DNA from 3 places in the Streptomyces sp. M41 genome. Region 1 is predicted to be linked to each of the others. Evidence: riboswitches for the same ligand, from Rfam matches in the RefSeq annotation. Region 1 holds a riboswitch; each other region holds the start of a gene.
What was found. Region 1 has a riboswitch for thiamine pyrophosphate ahead of ACHBTE_RS18315 (thiamine ABC transporter substrate binding subunit). Riboswitches for the same ligand answer to the same signal wherever they lie in the genome.
Positions count from the first base shown of each region.

Region 2: another riboswitch for thiamine pyrophosphate. It lies ahead of thiC (phosphomethylpyrimidine synthase ThiC); the one in region 1 lies ahead of ACHBTE_RS18315 (thiamine ABC transporter substrate binding subunit).
Region 3: another riboswitch for thiamine pyrophosphate. It lies ahead of thiO (glycine oxidase ThiO); the one in region 1 lies ahead of ACHBTE_RS18315 (thiamine ABC transporter substrate binding subunit).

Region 1 is NZ_JBIMKE010000013.1:112,431-122,231, reverse strand. It holds gene ACHBTE_RS18340 (SRPBCC family protein) at 1-127, shown strand, start outside; gene ACHBTE_RS18335 (TetR/AcrR family transcriptional regulator) at 348-1,046, opposite strand; gene ACHBTE_RS18330 (choice-of-anchor Q domain-containing protein) at 1,149-2,396, shown strand; gene ACHBTE_RS18325 (hypothetical protein) at 2,804-3,001, opposite strand; gene rlmN (23S rRNA (adenine(2503)-C(2))-methyltransferase RlmN) at 3,154-4,260, shown strand; TPP riboswitch at 4,285-4,390, shown strand; gene ACHBTE_RS18315 (thiamine ABC transporter substrate binding subunit) at 4,467-5,564, shown strand; gene ACHBTE_RS18310 (ABC transporter permease) at 5,540-7,243, shown strand; gene ACHBTE_RS18305 (ABC transporter ATP-binding protein) at 7,244-8,263, shown strand; gene ACHBTE_RS18300 (maleylpyruvate isomerase family mycothiol-dependent enzyme) at 8,288-9,085, shown strand; gene ACHBTE_RS18295 (LAETG motif-containing sortase-dependent surface protein) at 9,161-9,801, opposite strand, start outside.
Region 2 is NZ_JBIMKE010000005.1:302,003-311,803, reverse strand. It holds gene ACHBTE_RS09900 (LacI family DNA-binding transcriptional regulator) at 1-443, shown strand, start outside; gene ACHBTE_RS09895 (metallophosphoesterase) at 863-1,939, shown strand; gene ACHBTE_RS09890 (hypothetical protein) at 2,133-3,005, shown strand; gene ACHBTE_RS09885 (hypothetical protein) at 3,103-4,206, opposite strand; gene ACHBTE_RS09880 (DUF4240 domain-containing protein) at 4,331-4,888, shown strand; gene thiC (phosphomethylpyrimidine synthase ThiC) at 4,946-6,748, opposite strand; TPP riboswitch at 6,741-6,930, opposite strand; gene ACHBTE_RS09870 (YibE/F family protein) at 7,002-8,801, shown strand; gene ACHBTE_RS09865 (SsgA family sporulation/cell division regulator) at 8,985-9,422, opposite strand; gene ACHBTE_RS09860 (IclR family transcriptional regulator) at 9,521-9,801, opposite strand, start outside.
Region 3 is NZ_JBIMKE010000020.1:1,815-11,615, reverse strand. It holds gene ACHBTE_RS23175 (phytoene desaturase family protein) at 1-789, shown strand, start outside; gene ACHBTE_RS23170 (hypothetical protein) at 824-1,795, opposite strand; gene metF (methylenetetrahydrofolate reductase [NAD(P)H]) at 1,853-2,776, opposite strand; gene thiE (thiamine phosphate synthase) at 3,037-3,702, opposite strand; gene ACHBTE_RS23155 (Rv2175c family DNA-binding protein) at 4,054-4,419, opposite strand; gene ACHBTE_RS23150 (NAD(P)/FAD-dependent oxidoreductase) at 4,496-5,725, opposite strand; gene ACHBTE_RS23145 (hypothetical protein) at 5,758-6,108, opposite strand; TPP riboswitch at 6,161-6,272, shown strand; gene thiO (glycine oxidase ThiO) at 6,270-7,436, shown strand; gene thiS (sulfur carrier protein ThiS) at 7,433-7,669, shown strand; gene ACHBTE_RS23130 (thiazole synthase) at 7,673-8,467, shown strand; gene pknB (Stk1 family PASTA domain-containing Ser/Thr kinase) at 8,587-9,801, shown strand, end outside.

The DNA of each region.
Region 1 (9,801 bases):
CATCGACTTCGAAGGGCACGGTCTGGGCAAGGCCCTGATCCCCCTGGTCGTCCGTCCACAGGTTCGCAAGGAACTGCCCCGCGACGAACAACTCCTCAAGACCAGGTTGGAGCGCCCGGGCGGCTGAGGGCGGACGACGAGGACCGGTGCGGCGGACACGCGGGCCGGGCCACGCACACAGGGCACGTGTGTGCCGTCAGACCCGCGCTCCTCGCCCGGCCAGATCGATGATCTTCCCTGGTCGGAGACCGCAGCCGTAGCCCACGTCGACCATGGCTCGGTAGCGCTCGCTCGGGCAGGGCGGCTCGGACCTCTCATGCCTGCCCGAGCCGTGCCCGGCCCGCTGCTCACACCTCTCCCGGCTCACCCTCTTCGGCGTCCGCTACCGGATTGGCCACGCCCAGCAGGGCGAGACAGACGTACAGCACCGTGTCCTCCAGGGCAGGGACCTCACCGATGCGCCCTTGGCGCAGACAGCGGCAGACAGCTTCGTATGTGGCGTCTGCGGCGGCCATGTAGGTCTCAGGGGGGACACGGCGGCGGCCGGGAATCTTGGCGTGCCAGGCGCGCATCGTCTGGGCGAACCAGGAGCGGCAGGAGTCCTGGTGCTCCCGCGCTCGGCCGCCGGCCGCCGCCGTCTCCAGGAAGAACGCCACGGCGAAGTCCGGCTCTTCGGCGATCAGCTCGAGATAGGCACGGATAGAGGCACGAAACGTCGCCACTGGAGAGAGCGACTGCGCCGACGAGCGCGCGAACGACGCCTCGAGCCGCTTGACCATCAGCTCACGGCCTATGTCCGCCGCGGCGATAAAACACTCTTCCTTGTCCGCGAACAGCTCGTAGAACGTCTTGCGCGACACGCCCGCCCGTGCCGTCACATCGGCCACGGTCGCGGCGATGTAGCCCTTTTCAGCCACCACGACCGTCATCGCATGGAGCAGCCGCTGGCGCTGCGAGCCCGTCACGAGCTCACGCGCGAGCCCGTGCGGCCCGCGAGGAAGGTCGGTCAGACTCGGCTGCAGCAGCGGCCGGAATGAATCTTTCATGGGTGAGAAACATTTTGGTACACGTTATATACGCGAGTGTTTCTGATGTTGTGTCACATGGTCCGGAAGCAGTAGCCCACTCCCGAAGTAGGAGCCCACCCCATGAGAAAACCGACTGCCCCCTCGGCGTTGACCGTCTTGCTGGCGGCCCTCGCAGGGACCGTTGCCGTTGCCCCGTCCCCTGCGCAAGCAGCCACCGCGCCCGCGACCTTCACGGTCGACTCCACCGAAGACGCCGTGGATGCCAACGCGTCCGACGGGGTCTGCCGCACCGCCACCGGAACCTGCACCCTGCGCGCGGCTGTCATGGCCGCAAACGCCCGGCCCGGCAGCACGATCGAGTTACCGGCCGCCCGTTACCGGCTGACCATTCCGCCCAATCCCGACCATCTCAACGGGCGCACCGCCGACCCGACCACAGGCGATCTGAACATCCTCGAGCCGACCACCGTCCTGGGAGCCGGGGCGCGGACGACCATCATCGACGCCGACCACATCGATCGGGTCTTCCGCATGGGTGCCGACACCTCGCTGTCCGACCTCACCCTCACGGGAGGAGACGCCAAGCAGCGGGAAGTACCCATTACCGACCCCGGCGGAGGTGGCATCGCCAACAGCAAGAAGATGACGCTGCGCCGGGTGACCGTGACGGGGAACCGTGCCGGCTACGGAGGAGGCATCTTCAACATCCCCGGCTCCCATCTGACGCTGATCGAGAGCACCGTCAGCCGCAACACAGCGGGTGAGGCCGGAGGCATCCGGTTCGACGACACCGGTACCGTGGTCAATTCCACGATTGCCGACAACCGTGTGACCGACGACTGGGACCGTCCGGGCAGCCTGTCCGGCTATGGCGGCGGCATCGACATACGAGGCCGCGGCCTGGTGGACATCCGCAATTCCACGATCACCGGCAACACCGCCACCGACGGCGGCGGCGGGATCAATATCGCCCCCGCCTACCTGGACAGCCTGCCCGGGCCCATCACCGACCCCATCAACCTGCCGCTGGGTCACCTCGCCCTGCAGAACACCATCATCGCCGAGAACACGATCGGCCAGGCCACCAGCGACTGCAAGCGCGTCTTCGCCACCATCGAGTCCCGGGGCAACAACCTCGACAGCGGAAACAGCTGCCACCTCACGGCCGAAGGCGATCTCCCCAGCCGTGATCCCCACCTCGCGCCCCTCGGTGACAACGGCGGACCGACAGACACCGTGGCACTGCTGCCCGGCAGCCCCGCCCTCGACACCGCCTCCGGCTCCGACTGCCCCTCCGCAGACCAGCGCGGCGTCCTGCGGCCTCAAGGGCCGGCGTGTGACATCGGGGCCTTCGAGTACCGGAAGTGATTCCGTCTGCCGAGGATGTGAGCCCACATGTGGCTACTCGGACGCGCGGTGGACGAGCACCCGCTCATAGATCACAAGGAACGGCGCCACAATCCGGAGGCCTCCGCAGGCGTTGCGCTACGGGTTGTGATCAGCACCACGCCAGCCATAAGAGCGCCGATGTAAGCGAGCCCGGTGACCCACGACGGGATAGGGGCTAGGTGGAAAAGCTTGCTGGGCTTGCCCATGGTGAGGCCGTTCCCTTCTCTTGGGAGCATGGGCCACCCGCATGTGTGTGAGAGCGCGCGCGGGTGGCCTGGAACGTTCGCCGAGATCGGCCAGGATGCCCGACTCACCGGTAGCTACGAGCGGCGGCGACGCCTCTGCGGGACATGCTGATCATGCGAACGGGGACAGCCCCTTGCCCTCTAGATGGCGAGCAACGAGTCAAGGCATGCGTCCGGCGTGGCCAGATCAGCACGGAAGAACGAGTCCTCGCCGAGCGGCCCACCGCTGACGATGACCATCCATGCCGCCCGTCGCTCAATGACTCGGTCACCGTCGACCTTGAAGACGGTCGTGACGCCGCGCTCGGCCAGCCACTTCATCAGTTCAAGCACGTCCACTCGACCCCCTCCGGAGCGATCATCCCATCCCTAGGGCGTGCCCCCTGGGCCGTGCGAGGCCGACCATCGACGCCCGGCGGCGATCACGCGTGACCACCCCCACCCCGCTCCGTCCCGGGCCCCCACAGTTGATCTGCCACACTGGAAGGGTTATGCCTGCACCCGGAGAACTCACTTTCGTCGCCCCCCGCGGAGCCAAGAAGCCGCCGCGGCATCTTGCTGATCTCACGCCCGGTGAGCGTAAGGACGCCGTCGCTGCGATCGGGGAGAAGCCGTTTCGTGCCAAGCAGCTCTCGCAGCACTACTTCGCGCGGTACGCGCACGAGCCGGAGCAGTGGACCGACATCCCCGCCGGGTCGCGCGACAAGCTGCGGGAGGAGCTGTTTCCCGAGCTCATGAGCGTCGTACGGCATCTGTCGACCGACGAGGGCACCACGCGCAAGACGCTGTGGCGGCTGTTCGACGGGACGCTCGTCGAGTCCGTGCTGATGCGGTATCCGGACCGGGTCACCATGTGCATCAGTTCGCAGGCGGGGTGCGGGATGAACTGCCCGTTCTGTGCGACCGGGCAGGCGGGGCTGGACCGGAATCTGTCGACCGCCGAGATCGTCCATCAGATCGTGGACGGGATGCGGGCGCTGCGGGACGGGGACGTGCCCGGCGGGCCCGCTCGGCTGTCCAACATCGTCTTCATGGGGATGGGGGAGCCGCTCGCCAACTACAACCGGGTCGTGGGGGCGATCCGGCGGCTGACCGATCCCGAGCCCGACGGGCTGGGGCTGTCCCAGCGCGGGATCACCGTGTCGACCGTCGGGCTGGTCCCGGCCATCCACCGGTTCGCCGACGAGGGCTTCAAATGCCGGCTCGCGATCTCGCTGCACGCCCCCGACGACGAGCTGCGCGACACCCTCGTCCCCGTGAACACCCGGTGGAAGGTGCGCGAGGTGCTGGACTCCGGGTTCGAGTACGTCGCCAAGTCGGGGCGCCGGCTGTCCATCGAGTACGCGCTGATCCGGGACATCAACGACCAGGCCTGGCGTGGTGACCGGCTCGGGCGGCTGCTCAAGGGCAGGCCCGTGCATGTGAATCTGATTCCGCTGAACCCGACGCCCGGATCGAAGTGGACCGCCTCCAGGCCGGAGGACGAGAAGGCGTTCGTCGAGGCCATCGCCGCGCACGGGGTACCGGTGACGATCCGGGACACCCGTGGTCAGGAGATCGACGGGGCGTGCGGTCAGCTCGCCGCGACCGAGCGGTAGTCTGACCGTCGTAAGAACATCTTCATATTCCGACAGGGGAGCGCCACAGCGCTGAGAGTGCGGCACCGGCCGCAGACCCTCCGAACCTGGCCCAGGTCATTCTGGGTAGGGAGATCGGTCACCACTCGAGCTGTTGCGCCCTGCCCGGAGCCCTCAGGGGACCCGGGCGGGGCCGCGTCTCTTCCTGGTCACCCCAGGAGGAACTAGTGAGCATCACCAAGAAGGCCACGGCCCTCGCCGTCGGGCTCGGTCTCGTCGCGCTGCCCGCGCTGAGCGCCTGCGGGTCGTCCGACGGGGACGGCGGCGACGCCGGCGGCGGCGGTTCCAAGACCGTCACGCTCGTCAGCCACAACTCGTGGGCCGTGTCCAAGGACGTCCTCGCCGCGTTCGAGAAGCAGTCCGGCTACCAGGTCAAGGTCCTGGAGGACGGCGACGCCGGGCAGGCCGTCAACAAGGCCATCCTCACCAAGGACAACCCGCAGGGCGACGTCTTCTTCGGCGTCGACAACACCCTGCTCTCGCGGGCTCTCGACAACGGGCTGTTCCAGTCGTACGAGCCCAAAGGCTACGACACGGTCCGCCCCGAGTTCCGGGTCGACGAGGACGAGCACCGGGTCACACCCGTGGACACCGGCGACATCTGCGTCAACTACGACAAGGCGTACTTCAGCGAGCACAAGCTGACCCCGCCCACCTCGTTCGACGACCTGATCAAGCCCGCGTACAAGGATCTCCTCGTCACCGAGAACGCCTCCACCTCCTCGCCCGGCCTCGGCTTCCTGCTCGGCACCGCCGCCCGGTACGGGGACGACAAATGGCAGGACTACTGGAAGAAGCTGAAGGCCAACGGCGTCAAGGTCGTCGACGGCTGGGAGCAGGCCTACAACGAGGAGTTCTCCGGGTCCGCCGGCGGCAAGAAGGCCAAGGCCGACCGGCCGCTCGTCGTGTCGTACGCCTCCTCGCCGCCCGCCGAGGTGATCTACGCCGACCCCAGGCCGAAGACCGCGCCGACGGGTGTCGCGAGCGGCACCTGCTTCCGGCAGGTCGAGTACGCGGGCCTGCTCAGCAACGCCGGCAACGCCGAGGGCGGCAAGGCGCTCCTGGACTTCCTGCTGACCAAGACGTTCCAGGAGGACATGCCGCTGAACATGTTCGTCCACCCGGTGCGCGAGGGCGCACAAGTGCCGCCGGAGTTCGCGAAGTACGGCCCGCAGGCCAAGGATCCCGAGACCATGGACCCGGCGAAGATCGCCGACAACCGTGACGACTGGGTCAAGTCGTGGACCTCGCTCGTACTGAAGTAACCCCCGGTGAGGGCGCCCCGCGGACGGGCGCCCCCCGCAGGGGACGCGCGCGGAGCGCGGCGGTGCGGCTCGGCCTCGTCGCCGTGCCCGTCGCGTTCTTCGCGGTCTTCTTCGCCTACCCCGTCACCGCGATCGTCGCGCGCGGTCTGAAGGCCGACGGGGTCTGGCAGTTCGGACGGCTCTTGGAGGTGCTCGGGCAGCCCGATATCCGGCACGTCCTGTGGTTCACCACCTGGCAGGCGCTCGCCTCCACCGCGCTGACCCTGCTGATCGCGCTGCCGGGCGCCTATGTCTTCGCCCGCTTCGACTTCCCCGGCAAGCAGATCCTGCGGGCCGTGGTGACCGTGCCGTTCGTGCTGCCGACGGTTGTCGTCGGTACGGCGTTCCTCGCGCTGGTCGGCCGCGGCGGACTCCTCGACGAGCTGTGGGGCGTACGGCTCGACACGACCGTGTGGGCGATCCTGCTCGCGCATGTCTTCTTCAACTACGCCGTCGTCGTACGGACGGTGGGCGGGCTGTGGGCACAGCTCGACCCGCGGCAGGAGGAGGCCGCGCGGATGCTCGGGGCGTCCCGCCTCACGGCCTGGCGTACCGTCACCCTGCCGGCGCTCGCCCCCGCCGTGGCCGCCGCCGCGCTCATGGTCTTCCTGTTCACCTTCACCTCCTTCGGCGTGGTCCAGATCCTGGGCGGCCCGGCCTTCTCCACCCTCGAGGTGGAGATCTACCGGCAGACCTCCGAGATCTTCGACCTGTCCACCGCCGCCGTACTGACGGTCATCCAGTTCCTGGCGGTGGGCGCGATCCTCGCCGTGCACGCCTGGACCGTACGGCGGCGGGAGAGCGCGCTGCGCCTGGTGGACGCGTCCGTGACCGCGCGGCGTCCACGCGGGGCGGGACAGTGGGCGCTGCTGGCCGCAGTCCTGGCCGTCGTCGTGGTGCTCCTGCTGCTGCCGCTGGCCGTGCTGGTGCAGCGCTCGCTCGACGCGCCCGATTTCGGCTACTACCGGGCGCTGACCGATGCCGACGGCGGTGTCTTCCTCGTCGCCCCGATCGAGGCGATCGGCAATTCGCTGCAGTACGCCGTCGTCGCCACCGCCATCGCCGTGCTGATCGGCGGTCTGGCCGCGGCGGCGCTCACCCGGCGGGACGCGGGCCGGTTCGTACGCGGCTTCGACGCACTGCTGATGCTGCCGCTCGGGGTGTCCGCGGTGACGGTCGGCTTCGGATTCCTGATCGCCCTGGACGAGCCGCCGCTGGACCTCAGGAGCACCTGGATCCTGGTGCCGCTGGCCCAGGCGCTGGTCGGGGTGCCGTTCGTCGTGAGGACCATGCTGCCGGTGCTGCGGGCCGTGGACCATCGGCTGCGTGAGGCGGCCTCGGTGCTGGGTGCCTCGCCGTGGCGGGTCTGGCGGGAGATCGATCTGCCGATGGTGCGGCGGGCGCTGCTGATCGCGGCCGGGTTCGCCTTCGCGGTGTCGCTCGGCGAGTTCGGGGCGACGGTGTTCATCGCGCGGCCCGACAATCCGACGCTGCCGGTCGCCGTGGCGCGGCTGCTGGGGCGGGCCGGCGAGCTCAACTACGGCCAGGCGATGGCCCTTTCGACGGTACTGATGGTGGTGTGCGCGGTGGCGCTGCTGGTGCTGGAGCGGCTGCGCACCGACCGGACCGGGGAGTTCTAGATGCTGCTGAGCCTTGCGGGGGCGACCGTCCGCTTCGGTGGGCGGGCGGTGCTCGACGCCGTCGACCTGGATGTCGCCGAGCATGAGATCGTCTGTGTGCTCGGGCCCAGCGGCAGCGGCAAGTCGACGCTGCTGCGGGCGGTGGCGGGGCTTCAGGCCCTCGACGCCGGGCGGGTGGTGCTGGACGGGCGGGACCAGGCCGGGGTGCCCGCGCACAAGCGGGGCGTAGGGCTGATGTTCCAGGACCACCAGCTCTTCCCGCAGCGGGACGTCGGCGCCAACGTGGCCTTCGGTACGCGGATGCAGGGCGCCTCGAAGCACGAACAGTCCGCGCGGGTACGGGAGTTGCTCGAACTCGTCGGGCTGCCGGGGGCCGCCGGCCGTGCCGTCGCCTCGCTGTCCGGCGGGGAGCAGCAGCGGGTCGCGCTGGCGCGTGCGCTCGCGCCCCGGCCGCGGCTGCTGATGCTGGACGAACCGCTGGGCCAGCTCGACCGTTCGCTGCGAGAGCGGCTGGTCGTGGAACTGCGGGAACTGTTCGGCCGGTTGGGCACCACCGTGCTGGCCGTGACACACGACCAGGGCGAGGCCTTCGCGCTCGCCGACCGGGTCGTGGTGATGCGGGACGGGCGGATCGCGCAGAGCGGCACGCCGCTGGCGGTGTGGCAGCGGCCGGTGGACGAGTTCGTGGCGCGTTTCCTCGGGTTCGACAATGTCGTCGAGGGCACGGTCGCCGGGGAGGCCGCCGACACCCCCTGGGGGAAGCTCCCCGTCGGTGAGGGCGCCGCCCAGGGCACGCGGGCGGTGCTCGTACGGCCGGCCGGGGTGCGGCTCGTGGCCGCCGACGAGGGGCTGCGCTGCACGGTCGCCGCGCGAACGTTCAAGGGCACCCATGTCGCCGTGCACCTCCAGCCGGAGGGTGCGCCGCGCCTGGAGGCGGCCTGTGCGCTGCGGGAGGCGCCGGAGGTCGGGGACGTGGTCGGCGTGGAGTTCGACGCCGCCGAAATTGTCGTGCTGGGCTGATCATCATGTGCGTAGGGTGCGGGCATGACGTCACTTCCGTACGCTCGCTACTGCGATGAAATCGCCCACCAGATCGGCCTGTTGAGGGCCGTCGTGACTTCCGGCGCCGATCTGTCGGTGACGGTGCCGACCTGCCCCGACTGGTCGCTGGAACAGCTCGTCCGGCACACCGGCGGCGCCCTTCGCTGGGTCGAGGCGACCGTGCGGACTCGCGCCGAGGAGGAGATACCCGAGGAGCGGGTGCCCGGCTTCGAGGGGCCCGAAGGCGAAGGCGACGCCGCCGCGCTGGACGCCTGGCTCGCCGAGACCGGCGAGATGCTCGTCGGGACGCTGCGGGAGGCCGGCCCGGACGCCAAGGTGTGGGGGTGGGCGGGGATCCTCAACGCCGGTTTCTGGGCCCGCCGTATGACGCATGAACTCACCGTCCACCGCGCGGACGCGACGCTGGCCGCCGGACAGCCCTACGAGGTGGCGCCGGACGTGGCCGCCGACGCCATCGACGAGTGGCTCCAGATCGTCGAGTGGGCCCAGCGGACCCTTCCGGACGACCCGGCGCGGGAGTTGCGTCTGCCGGGGAGCAGCATCCACCTGCACGCCACCGACACCGGCCCCGACGTGGACGCGGAGTGGCTCATCGACCTGTCCGGTGACGTCATCGCCTGGCGTCGCGGCCACGAGAAGGCGACCGTCGCGCTGCGCGGCCCCCTCACCGCCGTGCTGCTCGCCTTCTACCGCCGGCTGCCGCTGGACAGCCCCGAGGTGGAGGTGCTCGGCGAGCGGGAGCTGCTGGAGTTCTGGCTGGAGCGGGCCACCTTCGGCTGACGTCACCCGGGAAAGGCGGCGGGCCCGCCCCCGGCGATGGGGACGGGCCACAAGGGTGTTGCGCGTGCGGGTGGGTCAGCGGTCGTCGTTGCTGTTCGCCCCGCGGCGGCGCAGGCCGAAGAAGATCGCGCCACCGCCGACGGCCACCAGGGCGACCGCGATGCCGGCGATCATGCCGGTGTTGGAGTTCGCACCGGTGTCGGCGAGGTTGGAGTCACCGGCCGCCGGGGACGGCACGTTGCTCTCGGTGTCCGCGGGGGCGGTGCTCTCGCTCTCCGAGGGCGCCGGGGTGGGCGTGTCGGTCTCCTCGGCCGGGGTCGAGGCGGAGTCCGACGGGGTGGGGGCGTCGGACGAAGCCGGCGGCTTCTCCTCCTCGTCCTTCTTGCAGGCCGTGGACGGCGTCGTCAGGTTCGGCTCGATGTCCTCGTCGACATAGCCGGGGGCCTTGACGTGGATGCGGTACTCGGCGTCCGGCTTCCAGTCCTCGGCGAAGGTGATGGTGACACCCTCGCGCGAGCCCTTGACCACCTGCTCGCCGACCTTCTTCAGGTCGGCGCCGTTGTTCTGGAGGAACACGCTGACGGTCGCCGGGATACCGCTGGGGTCCACGTCGGTGACGGTGATGACGCCCTTGCCGCCGTCGCACTTGGCTTCGGCGGAGAATTCACTGATGTCGCACGCGAGCGCGTTGCCCGCGAGGCCGAGCGCCAGCGCGG
Region 2 (9,801 bases), on a different contig from region 1:
GCTGGTGCGAGCGGGTCGGCCAGGACCCGGTGTACGAGGCCTACCCGGCGCACGATCCATGCGCGGGCGCCGTCGCCGCCGACCGGCTGCTCGCCCGGCCCGACCGGCCCGACGCGGTCTACGGGCTGTTCGACCCGAACGGCACCGACCTGCTGGCCGCCGCACGCCGCTACGGCCTGCGCGTACCGGACGACCTGCTTCTGGTGTGTTGCAGCGAATCCACCGTGTATGCCAACACCGAGCCGCCCATCACCACGCTCTCCCTGAAGCCGCGCCGCATCGGTACCGCCGTGGTCCAGCTCCTCATCGACGCCATCGAAGGGGTCGACTCGGACCAGCCGGTCGAGCAGGTGATACCGACCGAGCTGATCGTGCGTACCTCGTCCCAGCGACGGCCGCCTCGGACGACGGTCAGCCCGCCGCGGTCCCCGGAGGGCCGGTAGGAGCTGGTCCTGGGGACGGCAGGAGCGGTCCCGGGGACGGCAGGAGCGGTCGGGGAGACGGCGGCAGTCGGCCCCGGAAAAGCGGGGTGGACCCCGCCGGGGCCGGCGATAGGAGCAGGTGGGGGCAGGTCGGGCGGCAGGTCGGGCGGTAGTGACCGGGGGCAGGAAGGCAGGTCGGGCGGCAGGTCCGGGGCAGGCGAGGCGGGTCGGAGAGCCACGCGGGACGTCGTCGCCGGACGGCCGAAGACCTGCCCAATCGGGGCGAAAGCCGCGGGGAACAGGAGTCCTGCTCCGATTCACTACCCCTGGGTCATCACACGGCGCGATCGGCATTCCTATGATGGGCCCACGACACCGCGGGCCGCTGCGACCAGGCAGTCCGATGCGGTGCAGCTGCGGCGCGATGGTGGAGGGGTCTGATGACTCAGGGGGCCGGTCAGGGACCCGAGGTGGAGCGGACGGCGACGTTGCGCGACTTCCGGGTGCCCGCTTACGTCCACGAGACCGGTCCGTACGCCCAGAGCACACACCCCGGCGATATCGCCCCGCACCTCGACCAGACGTACCCGGAGGGCTACACGCCCACCCAGCGCGACCTGCCCGTCATCAACCGGGGTGACACGGTTCAGGTGCATATCGACCCCGCCGTCGTGTCGGCGCCCCAGTCGGTCGGCGGCGCCGGTCCGCTGTTCGTCGTCGGCGATGTGCACGGCTTTCTGGACGAGCTGGTCGCCGCCCTCCAGGAGAAGGGCCTCATCGACTCCGCCGGCAACTGGTGCGCCGGCACCGCCCGGCTGTGGTTCCTCGGCGACTTCACCGATCGCGGCCCGGACGGCATCGGTGTCATCGACCTCGTGATGCGGCTGTCCGCGGAGGCCGCCGCGGCGGGCGGCTACTGCAAGGCGCTGATGGGCAACCACGAGCTCCTGCTGATCGGTGCCAAGCGGTTCGGCGACACCCCCGTCAACTCCGGCGCGGGCACCGCCACCTTCCAGGCCGCCTGGCTGCTCAACGGCGGCCAGAAGACCGACATGGACCGGCTCCAGGACCATCACCTTCAGTGGATGTCCCGGCTGGACGCCATGGAGGAGGTCGACGGCCATCTCCTCGTGCACTCGGACACCACCGCCTATCTCGACTACGGCGACTCGATCGAGGCGGTCAACGACACCGTCCGCGAGACACTCACGCGCAACGACGCCGACGAAGTCTGGGACCTCTTCCGCAAGTTCACCAAGCGCTTCTCCTTCCGCGACGAAGGCGGCGCCGACCATGTGCGCTCGCTGCTCGATACGTACGGCGGCACCCGCGTCGTTCACGGCCACAGCCCCATTCCGTACCTGCTCGGCGAGGTCGGCTCCGAGGAGAACGAGGACGGCGGCGGACCCTCGGTCGAAGGACCGCATGTCTACGCCGACGGGCTCGCCATCGCGATGGACGGCGGCGTGACCATGGCCGGAAAGCTACTGGTCCAGCAACTTCCCCTGGATATCTGAGCGTTCACGGGGCAGGCGTCGCCCACAGCGGCGGCGACGGGGGACGGTGCAGGCCAGGGCCCAATTTTGGCAAACCCCCTGTCACCGTGTGCCGTCACCGCTCTACCATCGGCTTATCCGTAGCAGGCTCCCCTCCGTTTCTGCCCGACGGCTCGTTGGCATGCGAGCCCCAAGCCCTACGGAGCATCGGGGGATGCACATGAACAGCGTTCCGCAGCACCTGCTGAGCGAGGACCGCCAGGAATACGAGCGGATCCTCGATGCGGCGCTGCGCTCCGCCCCACACCGCCCGGAACTGACCGCTGTCGGACAGCGGCTCAACCCCGAACAGCTGCGCACCATGGCGCTCAACGCCACCGCACTCATCACGGCGGCTGCGGCGACCGAGTACCAGCACTATGTGAAGGTCCGCGAGGAACTGCGCCAACCGGCGCCGTCCACCCCGTCGTCCAGCCGCGAGTCCGGCTCTTCCACCGAGTCGGGCGGCGTTGCGATGGGGCTCGCCACCACCATGGGCGAGGTCGCCGAGACCGCCGGCCCCGGCATCGTCGCCGTCCTCGCCGTCCTGGCACCCGTCCTCGCCGGCACCGCGGCGGCGATCTTCCTGCTCGTCGGTTACATCCTGAAGATGTTCAACCCGGAGCCGGCGTTCGCCCAGACGATGCTCACCACCGGATGGGTGTTCGGCGCCCTGGCCGCGGCAGCGATCATGGTCGCCGCCGTCGGACTCCTGCTCACCGCCCTGCGCAACCGCCCCGCGTTCGACGGCGGTCCGTACGGCGAACTGAGCGAGGAGGTCGCCCGGGCCCGGGAAGCCTGGCGCGAAGCCCTGCTGGAACGCGGCATTCTGCCGTTCCTGCGGGAGGCACTCGCCGACCCCGGCACGGCATCGGCACTGCATCACGCGCCACCGTCGACACCGGCCGGCCGCATGCCGAACCTGGGCTACGACCGCCCCGGCTTCAGCAGCCCCGACGACGGGGCCTCGCGTGGTTCGCGCCCGAGCTTCAGCAGCCCGGACTACTCGAGCCCGGACTTCGGGGGGCCGGAGCACCAGCCGGAGTGACGTCGGCTGGCGCTGCCCCTCGGCTTGCGCCCCCGCCCAAGGGAGCGCAAGCCGAAGACCCGGCGCTACGGCAGGCCGGCCGATGACGTGCGGCGCGCTACAGACGCCGGAGGCACTGCGCTTCCACGCGTTCGACGAGGGCGCGGCTGAATGCGTGCACGAGAGACAGATGGAACAGGGCCGGGGCCAACGGTGCCCATCGATGCACCCGGTCCTCCCGCAGCAGATACTTGATCACGGCGGCCGGCCGGAACGGCACATATTCGATCGTCTCGTGTTCCCACCGGTCCGCGACGCCCCGGCTCATCCGCGACTGGAGATCCGAGCTCTTCAGCTCCTTGAGCCTGGCGTGGAAGTGCCCGCTCCAATGGCGTTTGTCGATGTCCAGCACGAACGCCAGCAGTTCGAGCGTGTACTCGTGCGGCTCCACGGCCAGCTCCTCCCGCATCCCGCGGCGGGCCACCGCGTGCAGGTCCGGTGCGCTTCTGCCGGAGGAGTCGATGTGCCGTGACAGGCCCTCGTTGACGGAGGAGTTCCATACGCCCGGCGCCATGCGGACCCGGTCGCTGCGCCGGCTCACCACCAGCATGTCGTCGGCGGTGACCACCGCGATGTTGACGGCGAAACTGCACTGGAGGAAGTCCGGGGCCTGAAGCGGGCGTTCCGGGTCCAGATAGCGGGAGCGCGGAGTGGTGCCGTCCGGAAGCCGCCGGTCGAGCTGCTGAGCTGCCAGGAACGTGTAGTAGTCGGTCGGGCGCAGCCGCAGATGCACCTCGGGGGACTCCTCGAGAGCGGTCCGGGAAACATCGACCGACTCGACCGCATAGCGCGGCCCGTTCCACAGCGGCGTACGGCCCTCGACTCGCAGCCGCTCGCTCTCCTCGGCGATCTCCGCACGCCAGCCGGCCATGTCCGACGGCAACTCCACCTCGCCGTCGAGCACATGGAGATACACCGACTCCGGGGGTATCGGCTTGTCGCCGTCGCCCTCCACGATCAGCGCGGACGTCTGCAACGGGCCCAGCGAGAACGTGCTCCAGGCAGGCCCGGACTCCTCCCTGCGCCCCAGATTGCGCAACGCACCGGCCGACCGCCTGCGCAGCCGGTACCAGGCGTTCTGCAGGGGCTGCTGGAACAGCACCGCGAACAGCATGCCGATGAAGGCGCCGACCACTCCGTTGGTGACATCGATCCCACTCACACGAAAGACCTTAGGGATCTTGATCGAACGAAGCGGCGTCGTACCCGTTCCGTTACGGGACCAGCGTCCGCCGACCGGACACTCCTCCTCCCATTGTCATACCGGGATGGCACAGTGCGGCTTCATGTACATCGACCGCTTCTGGGACATCATCGAATCCGCGCGTTCTTCGGCCGCCGCCTCCGGCAGGCTCTTCGACGAGGTGCTGGTAGACCTCCTTGTCGGATGTACTCCGCAGGAGATCCTTGAATACGCAGAGCAGTTCGATGAGGTACATGACGCCCTGTACCGCTGGGATGTCTGGGCAGCGGCCTACCTCATCGGAGGTGGCTGCTCCGACGACAGTTTCATGGACTTCCGAGCGGGAGTGATCGCACTGGGGCGAGACTGGTACGAGCGCACCGCTCTGGATCCGGACAGCCTCGCCGAGCACCCCGCTGTCATCGAAGCCGCGACCGCCCATTTGGACGAGGCGCTGTTCTACGAGGACGTGAACTACGCGGCCAGTGGTGCTTTTGAACGCCTTACAGGCAACCCGGACGCCTTCTACGAAGCGTGGGCTGAGTACCGATCAGCTGACGAGCAGGACAGCGACGCAGCGGACATGGGGGAAGACTTCGACTTCGACGACGCGGATGAGATGCGGCGGAGACTGCCCCGTCTGGCAGGGCTCTACCTCTGACAACAGGACAACCCGCGGCTCCTCCATGGGGCGCGGGTCGTCCTGTAGGGCTACGAACTAGTCCGCCAGTGGCAGGTACACACGGTTCCCGCTCGCTGCGAACTCCTTCGACTTCTGCAGCATGCCCTCGGCGACCTCCTCCGGCGATGCCCCCTCAGCCGCGCCACCACCGAACCGCTCTGTGATGCTCTGGCTGATCTTCATCGAGCAGAACTTCGGCCCGCACATGGAGCAGAAGTGCGCCGTCTTGGCCGGCTCGGCCGGCAGGGTCTCGTCGTGGAACTCCCGTGCCGTGTCCGGGTCGAGTGCCAGGTTGAACTGGTCCTCCCACCGGAACTCGAAGCGGGCATCGGACAGCGCGTCGTCCCACTCCTGTGCACCGGGGTGCCCCTTGGCGAGGTCGGCCGCATGGGCGGCGATCTTGTAGGTGATGACGCCCGTCTTGACGTCGTCCCGGTTGGGCAGCCCCAGGTGCTCCTTGGGCGTGACGTAGCAGAGCATCGCCGTGCCCCACCAGGCGATCATCGCGGCACCGATGCCGGAGGTGATGTGGTCGTACGCCGGGGCGACGTCCGTGGTCAGCGGGCCGAGCGTATAGAACGGGGCTTCTTCGCAGATCTCCTGCTGAAGGTCGATGTTCTCCTTGATCTTGTGCATCGGGACATGGCCCGGGCCCTCGATCATGGTCTGAACATTGAAACGCTTCGCGATCGTGTTGAGTTCCCCGAGCGTCTTCAACTCCGCGAACTGTGCCTCGTCGTTGGCGTCCGCGATCGAGCCGGGCCGCAGGCCGTCGCCGAGCGAGTACGTGACGTCGTACGCGGCGAGGATCTCGCAGAGTTCCTCGAAGTTCTCGTACAGGAACGACTCCTTGTGGTGCGCGAGGCACCACGCGGCCATGATCGAGCCGCCGCGCGAGACGATGCCGGTCTTGCGGTTGGCGGTGAGCGGTACGTACGGCAGGCGCACACCCGCGTGGACGGTCATGTAGTCCACGCCTTGCTCGGCCTGTTCGATGACCGTGTCCTTGTAGATCTCCCAGGTCAGCTCCTCGGCGCGGCCGTCGACCTTCTCCAGCGCCTGGTACAGCGGCACCGTGCCGATCGGTACGGGGGAGTTGCGCAGCACCCACTCGCGTGTGGTGTGAATGTTGCGGCCGGTCGACAGGTCCATGACCGTGTCCGCGCCCCAACGGGTCGCCCAGGTCATCTTCTCGACCTCCTCCTCGATGGAGGACGTGACCGCCGAGTTGCCGATGTTGGCGTTGACCTTCACCAGGAACCGCTTACCGATGATCATCGGCTCGATCTCCGGGTGGTTGACGTTGGCGGGCAGCACCGCCCGGCCCGCGGCGATCTCGTCGCGTACCACTTCGGGAGAAACGTTCTCCCGAATGGCCACGAACTCCATCTCCGGAGTGATCTCGCCTCGCCGGGCATAGGCGAGCTGTGTGACCGCCTGGCCGTCGCGGCTGCGACGCGGCTGACGGGGACGCCCGGGGAAGACCGCGTCGAGGTTGCGCAGGCCGCCGCGGGGCGAGGTGTGCTTGATGCCGTCGTCCTCGGGACGGACAGGACGGCCCGCGTACTCCTCGGTGTCGCCGCGGGCGATGATCCAGTTCTCCCGCAGCGGGGGCAGCCCCCTGCGGACGTCCGTCTCGGCGAGCGGATCTGTGTATGGGCCGGACGTGTCGTACAACGTGACCGACTGCCCGTTGGTGAGGTGCACCTGGCGGACCGGCACCCGCAGGTCGGGGCGTGAGCCCTCGACGTACGCCTTGTGCCAGCCGATGGACTTCCCGGCCTCCTGGAACTTCTCGTCCTGAACGGAGGCAGGCGTGCGCGCGTCCTTGATGGTCATGAGACCTACTCCCTACGCCGGCATTACCCGGTAACAGGTTCGGCGGTCGACGCAGCGGTATCCGTCTGCCGATGTTTCGTGTGCAACATCACTCGCGATGGGTGATGTTTCATGTGAAACATCGCTGGGACGGAGGTCAGCGCCCTCTCAGCCCGGTGCTCCGAGCTCCCGCGTGTACAAAGGTGGCTCCACGCTAGCGTCAATTCGGGCGCGGTGAACAGAGGGCCCCCATCGTTCTTGCGATGATCGGTCGGTGACCACGACGCATGAACCTCCGTACCCACCGCCCGAGCCGCGCCGTGGCTCCGGCTTCGGAAACGGCCCCGCCCTGGGCAACGGCCGCACGGACGGCCCGGGTTCGGCGGTCCCTCGCGGCAGATACGAGGGTGGCTACGACGGCGGATACGGCCGGGGTTCCGGAGAAGGCGCCGACGATCATGCTGCTGGTTCCGGCGGCTGGGGCGAGCACGGTCGGGTGCCGGGGAGTGGCTATGGTCACAGTCACGACTCAGGTGGCCATGGGCACGGGCACGACTCAGGTGGCCATGGGCACGGGCACGACTCAGGCGGGCGTGGGCACGGTCATGGCTCCGGCGGCTCGCACGGCGGCGGTGACAGCGGTGGCGGTACCGGTGGCGGTGGCGGTGGCGGTGCGGATGGTGGCGGTGGTGCCGGTGGCGGTGGCGGTCATGGGCACTCGCACAGTCACGCCCACGGTCCCGCGACGCCCGTCTCCCGGCATCTGCGCAAGGTCATCGCGGCGGTCCTGATCCCGTTCACCGCGGCGGTGCTGGTGGGGCTCGTGGTGCTCTGGCCGGGCGGTGCCCCGCCGCACGAGCGCACCGGGGTGGGCTTCGACCGGCAGACGCAGCAGGCGACGGTCACCAAGGTGGTCGAGCTGAGCTGCAAGGAGGTGGGAGCCTCGGGCGTGCCACCGACCGGCGACACCTCCACCGCCGAAGGCTCCTCCGCCGTGCAACAGGAGCAGGGCACCTGCAAGAAGGCGACGATCCGCGTCGACACGGGCAAGGACAAGGGCCGTACGTTCACGGAGATCGTGCAGCCCGACCAGTCACGGCAGTTGCACGAGGGCCAGGAGGTCGTGGTCGCCTACGAGCCCTCGGCCCCCAAGGATCTCCAGTACTCGGTCACCGATGTGAACCGGCGCGTACCGCTGGCCGTGCTCGCCGGCATCTTCGCGGTCGCCGTGGTGATCGTCGGGCGGCTGCGCGGGGTCATGGCGCTGATCTCGCTGGCCATCAGCTTCATGGTGCTCACCTTCTTCATCCTGCCGGCGATCCTCCAGGGCTCGAACCCGCTGGTCGTGGCGGTGGTCGGGTCGAGCGCCATCATGCTCATCGCCCTGTACCTCTGCCACGGCCTGTCCGCCCGTACGTCCGTGGCCGTGCTCGGCACACTGATCTCGCTGTTGCTGATCGGCGTCCTCGGCTCGGTGTTCATCGACTGGGCCGCGCTCACCGGCAACACGGACGACAACACCGGCCTGATCCACGGCCTGTACCCGTCGATCGACATGAGCGGTCTGCTGCTCGCCGGCATCATCATCGGCTCGCTCGGCGTCCTCGACGACGTGACGGTCACCCAGACGTCCGCGGTCTGGGAGCTGCACGAGGCCAACCCGGCGATGGGCTGGCGCGGACTGTACCGGGCGGGTATCCGGATCGGCCGCGACCACATCGCTTCCGTCGTCAACACCCTTGTCCTCGCCTACGCGGGCGCCGCGCTGCCGCTGCTGCTGCTCTTCTCGATCGCGCAGAGCGGGGTCGGCACGGTCGCCAACAGTGAGCTGGTGGCCGAGGAAATCGTCCGCACCTTGGTGGGCTCGATCGGCCTGGTCGCGTCGGTGCCGGTCACCACGGCTCTCGCGGCCCTGGTGGTCTCCGCGGACCGACCCGAGAAGGGGGGCGTGCCCGCAGGGGCCCAGCCGGTCACTCCAGGTGCGCAACCGGCCGCCGGTCAGCCGTCTCCTGGCCGGCCGGCTCTTGGGCAACAGGCTCAGCGTGGCGGACGGGGCCGACGGCGCAAACGGTGACGGCCACGGCCGGGTTCGCCCCGCCGTCGCCCTCACCCTCGCCCTCGCCCAGCGAACCGGCCTCGTACATCGGACCCCCCTCGCACATCGAGCCCCCGCACCCATCGGAGCGCTCTCTCGCGCCGGACGGCACCGCACCCGGCGAAGCGTTACGCCACCCCCGCTCGCGCCGCCGTAAAGCCCTCAGCCCGCGCTCTGCTCCTCGGCCAGGATGCGGTCCAGTGCCTCGTCGAGGTGTGCGTCGAAGTCGGCGAGGGCGCCCTCCTGGCCGAGCGGCACCAGCTTGTCGGTGCGGTCCAGGAAGGCCACGAGCGGCGCCACCGAAGAGCGGAACAGCGCCTGGTCGGCGCCCACCTGAAGCCGGATCATGACATCACCCAGGGTCTCGGCACCGGCCGGCGACACTCGTACGTCGCCCTCCCCGCACGGTCGGCCGACTCCGTCGACCAGCAACTCGCGGCCGAACGCCCATGTCACCGGGGCATCCCCGGGCAGGTGGAACGTCAGCCGTACGGCATAGGGATCGCAGGTCTCGTAGCGCAGCTCCACCGGGATGCGGAAAGAGAGCTCCTCGGAGACGAGGAAGCTCATCATGACCTCTGCCTGTACGGACTCTCGCATCGCCTACCCCGTCGTTTGCCGTCGACTGGCCGGGAAACGGCTCCCGACACTGGTGGAATCTTGCTGAACGTACACGAGAGATCACAAGGAGTGAGTTTTCAGATACTGATAGAGATCGCGAGTGACCCCAGCAGGCGTCCGACTTGGTCCTGTAGTTGCTGGGCCGCCGACAGCAGCCGGTCGGCCTGGTGAACAGGCAGGGAGATGGCCATCGTCGCGGCCGTGGTGCCCACCGTGATCGGGATCGCCGCACACACCGTGCCCAGCGCGTACTCCTGACGTTCGGTCACCGGCTCCATGCGGCGGGCCCGGTCCAGGCGTCGGAGCAGGGCGCTGTTGTCGCGCACCGTGTACGGGGTGATGGCCTGCACGGGATGAC
Region 3 (9,801 bases), on a different contig from region 1:
GTCGCCAGGAAGGTCGAGTTCCACTTCGGCGCCGAGGTGACCGCTGTCCTGGAGAAGGACGGCCGGGCGGCAGGGCTGGAGCTGAGCGACGGGTCGACGGCCGAGGCGGACTTCGTGGTCGCCGGCGTCGCTCCCGGGGTGCTGGACCGACTGGTGCGGGGCACGGCGTTGCGCGGCGAGGACGAGATCGCGCCGCAGCAGGGGGCGGCCAGTCGTCTGACGGTGCTGTTGGCCCTGCGGGGCGGCCGGCCGGAGGGCACGGCGCACCGGACGGTCGTCCACGCGGAGGACCGCGAGAGCGAGCTGGACGCCCTCTTCGGCACCGCCCCGGGCATGGCCACGCGGCCCACGGTCACCGTGCTGCGGCCCGACGACGCGGCGCTGGTGCCGGACGCCGGCCATGAGGCGGTCGCTCTCACATCGACGGTGCCAGCGCAGCCCGACCGGGGCTGGGCGGAGTCGGAGGTCTTCGCCCGGCATGCCGAGCACATGATCGCGGTCGCCGAGCGTACCGTGCCCCAGTTGCGTGACCGTCTGCTGTGGCACGAGGTGCGCACCCCGGCCGACATCGCGCAGGAGACGGGCGCCGTGGGCGGAGCGGTCCCGGCGCCGGCGCTGGCCGCGGCCGGCGGGCGGCTGCTGCACCCGTCCAACAGCACTGCCGTTTCGGGCCTGTTCACCGTCGGCGGCTGGTCCCACCCCGGGGGCGGTCTGCCGCACGCCGGTATGTCGGGTGCGCTGGCGGCGGGGCTGATCGTGGAAGGGCCGGAGTTCAGAGGCTCGCAGTGACTGGCCGCCCGGCCTGTGCGGAGCCGGCTGTACGTCAGAAGCGGTACTGCTCGTCGTACCCGTTCCCCTGGCCCTGCTGCTGGCCGTTGCCCTGGTAGGGGTACTGCTGCTCGGGCGGGAGTTCGCCGCCGTAGGTCTCGTCGGTGCGCTGCTGCGGGACCCAGACGCCGCTGGACGACGTATCCGAGTAGGTGCCGGTGGCGTACTGGTCCTGGCCGTAGTCCTGTTGGCCGTAACTCTGCTGCCCGTAGGCGTCGTACGAGGCGCCGCCGTAGGTCTGGTTGCCGATGTACGGGTCGGAGTATGCGGCGTACTGCTGCTGGCCGGTGGCGTCGTAGCCGTACTGCTGCTGGTCGTAGCCGGAGTAGCCGTCGTAGGCGTAGCTCTGGTCGGCCGTCGCGTACTGGTCCTGGGGCTGGCCGGCGGCGGTGTACTGCTGGTCGGCGGCGGCGTAGGCAGGGTCGCCGTATATCCCGTAGGAGCCGGTGTCGTCCGGCAGGGGCTGCGGCTCGTAGACGGCGGTCGTCTCGGCGGCGGACGGGCGGTCCGCGCGCGAGGGGGTGAAGACGTCGTCGCGGTCGTAGTCGTCGCCGTAGCCGAGGTCGTCCCGGCCGTACTTGCCGTCGTCGCGGCCGTACCTGCCGTCGTCGCCGAAACCGCCCTCGCCCGCCTCGAGGTCGGAGACCTCCAGGGTCGGCTCCTGGCGGGCCGGCTCGCCGCGGCGCTTGGCGCCGCCCAGGGGGCCCAGCGCCGGTGCGGAGACCGCCCAGCCGGCCGAGAAGCCGCGGCGGAAGGACAGCGTTACGTAGGTCTGGCCGATCGCGAAGGCCGCCGCGCCCAGCCCGATGACGATCACCGACGGGATGAGCACCCCGATCACGACACCGAGGAAGCCGACGAACGCCAGCAGCCGCCAGCGCAGGCGTGCCTTGTACTGAAGCAGTACCTCGCCCAGCAGCCACAGCGCGACGATGCCGAACGCGATGTAGAGGACCGTCCAGCCCATGTACGCCCCTCTCCCAGTGGCCGCCTACGCAGTGTGACGTATATCAGGACGGCCGGTCTAGGCCTGCGGTGGGTGGTGCAGGCCCAGGTTTTCGTAGATTTCCAGGGTCGCCGTGGAGTTGTTGAGCGTGATGAAGTGCAGTCCGGGCACTCCCTCGGCCAGCAACCGTGCGCAGAACTCCGTGGCGAACTCGATCCCGATCGAGCGTACAGCCGCCGGATCGTCCTTTGCTGTGAGGATCCGCTCTTTCAGGGCGTCCGGGAAGGCGGCGTTGGTGAGGGACGGGATCCGCTCCAGCGTCCTGACGCCGGCGATCGGCATGATCTCCGGGATGATCGGGGTGTCACAGCCGGCCGCCGAGACTCGGTCGCGCAGCCTCAGGTAGTCCTCCGGATCGAAAAACATCTGCGTGATCGCGTAGTCCGCGCCGGCCCGGCACTTGTCGACGAAGTGCCGGACGTCGGTGTCCCAGTCGCAGGAGCGCGGGTGCATCGCCGGGAAGGCGGCGACGCCCACACAGAAGTCACCGGACGCCTTGATCAGCTCGACGAGTTCGGCCGCGTAGGTGAGGCCCCGCGGGTGCCGCACCCACTCACCCAGCGGGTCGCCGGGCGGGTCGCCGCGCAGCGCCAGCATGTTGCGGATCCCGGCGTCGGCGTACTGGCCGATGATGTTGCGCAGGTCGGCCACCGAGTGGTCGACGGCGGTGAGGTGGGCGATCGGGGTGAGGGTGGTGTCCGAGGCGATCGCCTCGGTCGCCTTGACCGTGCCCGCGCGGGTGGAACCGCCCGCGCCATAGGTCACGGAGACGAAGTCGGGTCCGACGGCCTCGACCCGGCGCAGCGCGTTCCACAGGTTCCGCTCGCCCTTCGGGGTCTTGGGGGCGTAGAACTCGAACGAATAGGTCGTCTTGCCGGTCGCGAGCATCTCGCGCACGGTACGAGCGTGGTCCGACCTGATGGATGCGGTGCCGAGGGCCATACTCGCAGGTTAACCAGGGGCCCCCGGTCCCCCAACCGGGCGCCGGACATTTGCCCGATTTGTCGGGCTGTTGTCCACTCCTTGGACAAAAACCGGCCAAAGAACGGCCAGCCGACGGACCCGAGGGGCGGAACGGGGCCGGGCGGAGGCCGGGCGAGGCCGTGGATCGACGGCACATGGTCCACGGACTGAGACAAGACTCGATCAGATGTGAGACGCCGTCTCCTCAGGGGTCCGGGCTCCCTCCCCTCGGGCCGGGCCTACGACTCCTTCCGGAGCCGCTGCGCGAACTCCGCCGACGCCGCGGCCGGGTCGTCGGCCTCCGTGATCGCCCGTACGACGACGACACGTCGGGCGCCCGCCTCCAGCACCTGACCGAGGTTGTCGAGGTCGATGCCGCCGATGGCGAACCAGGGGCGGTCGGTGCCGAGGGCGGCGGTGTGACGGACCAGGTCGAGGCCGGGGGCGTGCCGGCCGGGCTTGGTGGGGGTGGGCCAGCAGGGGCCGGTGCAGAAGTAGTCCACGCCGTCCTGGGCGGCGGCTGCGGTGGCCTCGGCCTCGGAGTGGGTAGAGCGGCCGATGAGGACGTCGTCGCCGAGGATCGCGCGGGCGGCGGGGACCGGGAGGTCGCCCTGGCCCAGGTGCAGGACGTCGGCGCCGACGGCATGAGCCACGTCGGCACGGTCGTTGACCGCGAGAAGCTTGCCGTGCCGGGCGCAGGCCTCGGCGAAGACCTCCAGGTGCGCCAGTTCCTCGGCCGCCTCCATCCCCTTGTCGCGCAGCTGCACGATGTCGACGCCGGAGGCCAGCACGGCATCCAGGAACTCCGCGAGATCGCCCTGCCGCTTGCGGGCATCGGTGCAGAGGTAGAGCCGGGCATCGGCGAGCTGGCTCCGGGCGGTGACCCCGGTGACGGTGTCGGACATGCGCTTCCCCCTGTGATCGGGTGCCGGGCGGATGACGTCGGGCGGGAGCCGGACGGTGGCACGGTAACCCGGAGGCGGGCGGAGGCGGCACGCGGTGTCGAGCGGGCCGGGACGGGCCGGCACGGCGGGGCTCGGCCCGGATCCTTGCAGGTGCCCGGGGTCCGGGCAGGACTCACCGGGCCGGCGGCGGCCGGACGGCCCGGGGCTCGCGGCACCCGGCGCCCGTCCGCCGCCGACCAGCTGGCCCCGAGCCGACCGGTCACCCCGAGTCGACGAGTCACCCCGACCCGAAGATCCCAGGGCCGCCCGCACGCCGGACAGCCCTCGGACCAGCGTGGAGATCCGTTCTGATCAGACAGCGAGCGCCTGGGCGCGGCGCTTCACCTCCGTGCCGCGGTTCTCGCTCAGGGCCTGCGCGGGGGTGCCGGGCAGGCTCGGGTCGGGCGTGAAGAGCCACTCCAGCATCTCTTCGTCCGTGAAGCCGTCGTCCCGCAGGAGCGTCAGGGTCCCGGACAGGCCCTTGACGACCTTGTCCCCGTCGATGAAGGCGGCGGGGACGTGCAGCGCGCGGTTCTCACCTCGGCGTACGGCGATGAGCTGGCCCTCCTTGACCAGCTGCCGGACGCGGGTCACCTCGACGTCGAGCATCTCTGCGATGTCGGGGAGGGTGAGCCAGGCGGCCACGAGAGCATCGGTCTTTGCGTCAATCTCGGTCACGGAAACAAGCCTGCCATCTGCCACTGACAGTCGGAAGTCAGGCCGGTCCACCCGGAGGCCCCGTCGCTCCGACGCGCTAAGCCGTCGCCGCCTTCAGCGGCCTCGCCGGGTCCACCAGCAGCGCCGCGTCCATCGGCGTGCCCGCCTCGATCAGCCGCCGTCCCTGGGCGAGATCCCGGGGCCGGCCCACGGCCAGGACGGCGACCAGCCGGTGCTCCCGCAGCCAGCAGACCGCCCAGGCCGGGCCCGACGGATCGCCGCGCCACAGGGTCGTGTCGGCGGCGGCGTGGTGGCCGGCGTACTGGACGAAGCGGCCGAACTGCTCGGACCAGAAGTACGGCACGGGGTCGTAGACCGCGGGGGTCTCGCCGAGGATGTTCGCGGCGACCGTGCGCGGGCCCTGGAGCGCGTTGTCCCAGTGGTGGACCAGCAGCCGTTCGCCGTAGCGGCCGGAGGGGAAGGAGGCGCAGTCGCCGACCGCGTAGACGTCCGGGACGGAGGTGCGCAGACCGTTGTCGGCGACGACCTCGCCGTGCGCGCCGAGCTCGATGCCCGAGCCGGCCAGCCAGGCCGTGGCGGGGCGCGCCCCGATCCCGACCACGACGGCGCCCGCGGGGATACGCGAGCCGTCGTCGAGGACGACCTCGCCGGGGTCGACACGCTCCACGCGCGCGTGGGTGCGCAACGCCGCCCCGCTGTCCTCGTACCAGGCGGTCATCGGCGCGGCGACCTCGGCCGGCAGCGCGCCCGCGAGCGGCCGGCCGGCGGCCTCCACGACCGTCACCGCACACCCCGCCTCGCGCGCGGCCGTGGCGAACTCGGCGCCGATCCAGCCCGCCCCGACGACCACGATGTCGTGCTGCCGGGCGAGCACCGGCCGCAGCCGCTCGGCGTCGTCCAGGGTGCGCAGCAGATGCACGCCGGGGATGCCCTCCGCGCCCGGCAGCCGGATCGGTTCGGCGCCGGTGGCGAGCACCAGGACGTCGTACGGGACGGGCCCGGCCTCGGTGTCCAGTTCGTGGTCGGTGGTGCGCACGCCCAGCACCTCGCGCCCCAGCCGCAGTTCGATGCCGAGGGCGTCGAAGTCGACGTCGAAGGCCGAGCCCTCGGACTTGCCGAGCAGTACGGCCTTGGACAGGGGCGGCCGGTCGTACGGCTGGTGGGGCTCGGCGCCGATCAGCGTGATCGTGCCGGTGAAGCCTTGCTCGCGCAGGGCGACCGCGGTCTGCACCCCGGCCATGCCCGCGCCCGCGACGACCACGCGCCGCGCCTGTGACGTGCCCTGTTGCTGCGTCTGCTCGCTCACCTGATCACCATAGACAACTGACAATCCGTCAGTCAGGGGGGGTGCTCGGTGACCTGTTCCACAACACTCGTCCCCCGGCCGGCCTGCGACTCCCACTCCCAGCTCTCCTCCAGCCGCACCCGGCCGTCCGGAAGGTCCACCACCGTCGACACGCAGTGACCCGAGGACGTGGTCCCGTCCCGCTTCAGCTGGACGTAGCGGAAGTCCAGCCGGTCCCCCTTCCTCGTGCCCACGAGACACCCGCGCACGACATCGCCGCCGGTGTAGTCCGCCCAGATCTCACCGTCCTTCTCGTGGTAGGTGAACCGGGTGCGGGTGCCCACCTGACCTGGGGCTTGGTCGGCCACGGGGGCGAGGACGAGACCGTCGAGCGAACGGGCCACGGGCGAGGGCTCCCTTACTGAGGCGTGCGGCGGCGGGCTAGGGTGGCCAACGTAGAGCACTCGCGGGAGCCCGGACGCACCGGGCTGAGAGGGAGGCTGGCGGCCTCCGACCGTACGAACCTGATCCGGGTCATGCCGGCGAAGGGAGGGGCTGGACGCCCATGTCGCGTACGCGAACGTCAGACGTCCTCGTCATCGGGGGCGGGATCATCGGCCTGGTCACGGCGTGGCGGGCCGCGCAGCGCGGGTTCACGACCGCCGTCGTGGACCCCGAGCCGGGCGGCGGGGCCGCCCAGGTGGCCGCCGGGATGCTGGCCGCCGTCACGGAACTGCACTACGGCGAGCAGACCCTGCTCGGCCTGAACCTCGCCTCGGCCCGCCGCTACCCGGACTTCGTGGCCGAGCTCATCGATCTCACCGGCCATGACCTCGGCTACCGCCGCTGCGGCACGCTCGCCGTGGCGCTGGACTCCGACGACCGGGCCCACCTGCGTGAGCTGCACGCCCTCCAGAGCCGGTCGGGGCTGGACTCCGAGTGGCTGTCGGGGCGTGAGTGCCGGCGCCTGGAGCCGATGCTCGCGCCGGGCGTGCGCGGCGGGCTCCGGGTGGACGGGGACCACCAGATCGATCCGAGGAGGCTGTCCGCGGCGCTGGTGGCCGCCTGCGAGCGGGCCGGTGTGGTCTTCCACCGGGCGTGGGCCGAGCGCTTCGACGTCGTACGGGACCGGGCCGCCGGGGTCACCACGGCGGACGGCACCGAGCTGCGCGCGGGCCAGGTGGTCCTCGCCGCCGGCAGCCGCAGCGGACGGCTGTCCGGCGTTCCGGACGACGTACTGCCCCCCGTACGTCCCGTGAAGGGCCAGGTGCTGCGGCTGACCGTGCCGAAGCGGTACGCGCCGTTCCTGAGCCGGACCGTGCGGGCCGTGGTGCGCGGCAGCCAGGTGTATCTGGTGCCGCGGGAGAGCGGCGAGCTGGTCGTCGGGGCGACGAGTGAGGAGCTGGGCTGGGACACGACGGTGACCGCGGGCGGCGTGTACGAGCTGCTGCGCGACGCCCATGAGCTGGTGCCGGGCATCACCGAACTGCCGCTCACCGAGACACGGGCGGGCCTGCGCCCCGGCTCCCCCGACAACGCTCCGCTGCTCGGTCCGTCCGGCCTCGAGGGGCTGGCCCTGGCCACCGGCCACTACCGCAACGGCGTGCTCCTCACCCCGGTCACCGGCGACGTCATGGCGCACGTCCTGAGCACCGGTGAACTCCCCGACGAGGCCCGGGCGTTCTCGCCCCGGCGTTTCAGTTCCGCCGCACTCACGGAGCAGCCCGTATGAACACTCCGTTCCCCACTCCACCCACCACCCCGGTCACCATCTCGGTCAACGGCGAGCGTCGGCAGATCGAGCCGGGTACGGCTCTCGACACGCTCGTGCGGTCCCTCACCGCGGCACCCTCGGGAGTGGCCGCCGCCCTCAACGAAACCGTCGTCCCGCGCGGGCAGTGGCCGGCGACGTCCCTGAGCGACGGGGACCGCGTCGAGGTCCTCACCGCCGTCCAAGGAGGCTGAACCATGGCCGACGATCCCTTTGTCATCGGCGACCTGTCCTTCGGGTCCCGCCTGATCATGGGCACGGGCGGGGCGCCCAGCCTCGAGGTGCTGGAGCGGGCGCTGGTTGCGTCCGGGACGGAGCTGACGACGGTCGCGATGCGGCGGGTGGACCCGTCGGTGCACGGGTCCGTCCTCTCCGTGCTGGACGGCCTCGGCATCCGGGTGCTGCCGAACACCGCAGGGTGCTTCACGGCCGGCGAGGCCGTGCTGACGGCCCGCCTCGCGCGCGAGGCGCTCGGTACGGACCTGATCAAGCTGGAGGTCATCGCCGACGAGCGGACCCTGCTGCCGGATCCGATCGAGCTGCTGGACGCCGCGGAGACGCTGGTGGACGACGGGTTCACCGTGCTGCCGTACACCAATGACGACCCCGTGCTGGCGCGGAAGCTGGAGGACGCCGGCTGTGCGGCGATCATGCCGCTGGGGTCTCCGATCGGTTCGGGGCTCGGCATCCGCAATCCGCACAACTTCCAGTTGATCGTGGAGCACGCGCGCGTGCCGGTGATCCTGGACGCGGGTGCGGGGACGGCGTCGGACGCGGCGCTGGCGATGGAGCTGGGGTGCGCGGGTGTGATGCTCGCCTCGGCGGTGACGCGGGCGCAGGAGCCGGCGCTGATGGCCGACGCGATGCGGCACGCTGTGGAGGCGGGCAGGCTGGCGTACCGGGCGGGGCGCATTCCGCGCCGGCACTTCGCGCAGGCGTCGTCTCCCGCGGACGGCCTGGCACGGCTGGACCCCGAGCGACCTGCGTTCTGAACGCACGTTCGATGAAAGCCTTTCACCCATGAGGCGTCCGTCACAGCTCGGCTGCAGTCCCGCCCCGATCCCGGTCCGGGGCGGGAGGTGTGTCGGTGACGGCTCGTAGACTCACCCGCGTGGATACGACGCTTCAGGACCCTCTGGTCGGGCAGGTGCTCGACGGCCGGTATCGCGTGGACGCGCGCATCGCGGTCGGCGGGATGGCCACGGTCTACCGGGCCCTGGACACCCGCCTGGACCGCGTGCTCGCGCTCAAGGTGATGCACCCCGCGCTGGCGGTCGACGGTGTGTTCGTCGACCGGTTCATCCGCGAGGCGAAGTCCGTCGCCCGGCTCGCGCACCCCAATGTCGTGCAGGTCTTCGACCAGGGCACCGACGGGTCGTACGTCTATCTCGCCATGGAGTACGTCGCGGGCTGCACCCTGCGTGACGTGCTGCGCGAGCGCGGGGCGCTGCAGCCCCGGGCCGCGCTCGACATCCTGGAGCCGGTGCTCGCCGCGCTCGGCGCCGCGCACCGCGCCGGGTTCGTGCACCGGGACATGAAGCCGGAGAACGTCCTGATAGGGGACGACGGCCGGGTCAAGGTCGCCGACTTCGGGCTGGTGCGGTCCGTGGACACCGTGACCAGCACCACCGGTGCCGTGCTCGGCACCGTCTCCTATCTCGCGCCCGAGCAGATCGAGCAGCCCGGCGCCGCCGACGCCCGCGTCGACGTGTACGCGTGCGGTGTCGTGCTGTACGAGATGCTCACGGGCGACAAGCCGCACGACGGGGATTCCCCCGCCGTGGTGCTCTACAAGCATCTCCACGAGGACGTCCCGCCGCCCTCGGCCGCCGTGCCGGGGCTGGCGTACGAGCTCGACGAGCTGGTCGCCTCGGCCACCGCCCGCACCCCGGACATCCGGCCGTACGACGCCGTGGCGCTGCTCGCGCTGGCCCGTGAGTCCCGCGCCGCGCTGAGCGCGGACCAGCTGGACGCCGTGCCGCCGCAGGCCCACACGGCGGAGCGCAGCAACGCCGACGACCGCACGAGCGTGATCCCGCGCGCGCTCACGATCCAGCGTCCGCTGCCCGTGAACGGGGACGAGCCGGAGTCCGAGGCCGTCTTCAACCGGACCAGCCGGCTGGAGACCCCGCCGCCCCCACCGCCCGGGCCCCGCCGGTCGGGTACCTCGCGCCGGCCGCGCGGCCCGCTGGTCGTCGTGGCCGCCGTCCTGCTGGTCCTCGGCCTCGGCGTCGGCATCTGGTACATCAACTCCGGCCAGTTCACCGAGGTCCCGCCGCTGCTGTCCAAGACCGAGGCGCAGGCCCGGGAGCGGCTGGAGAAGGCC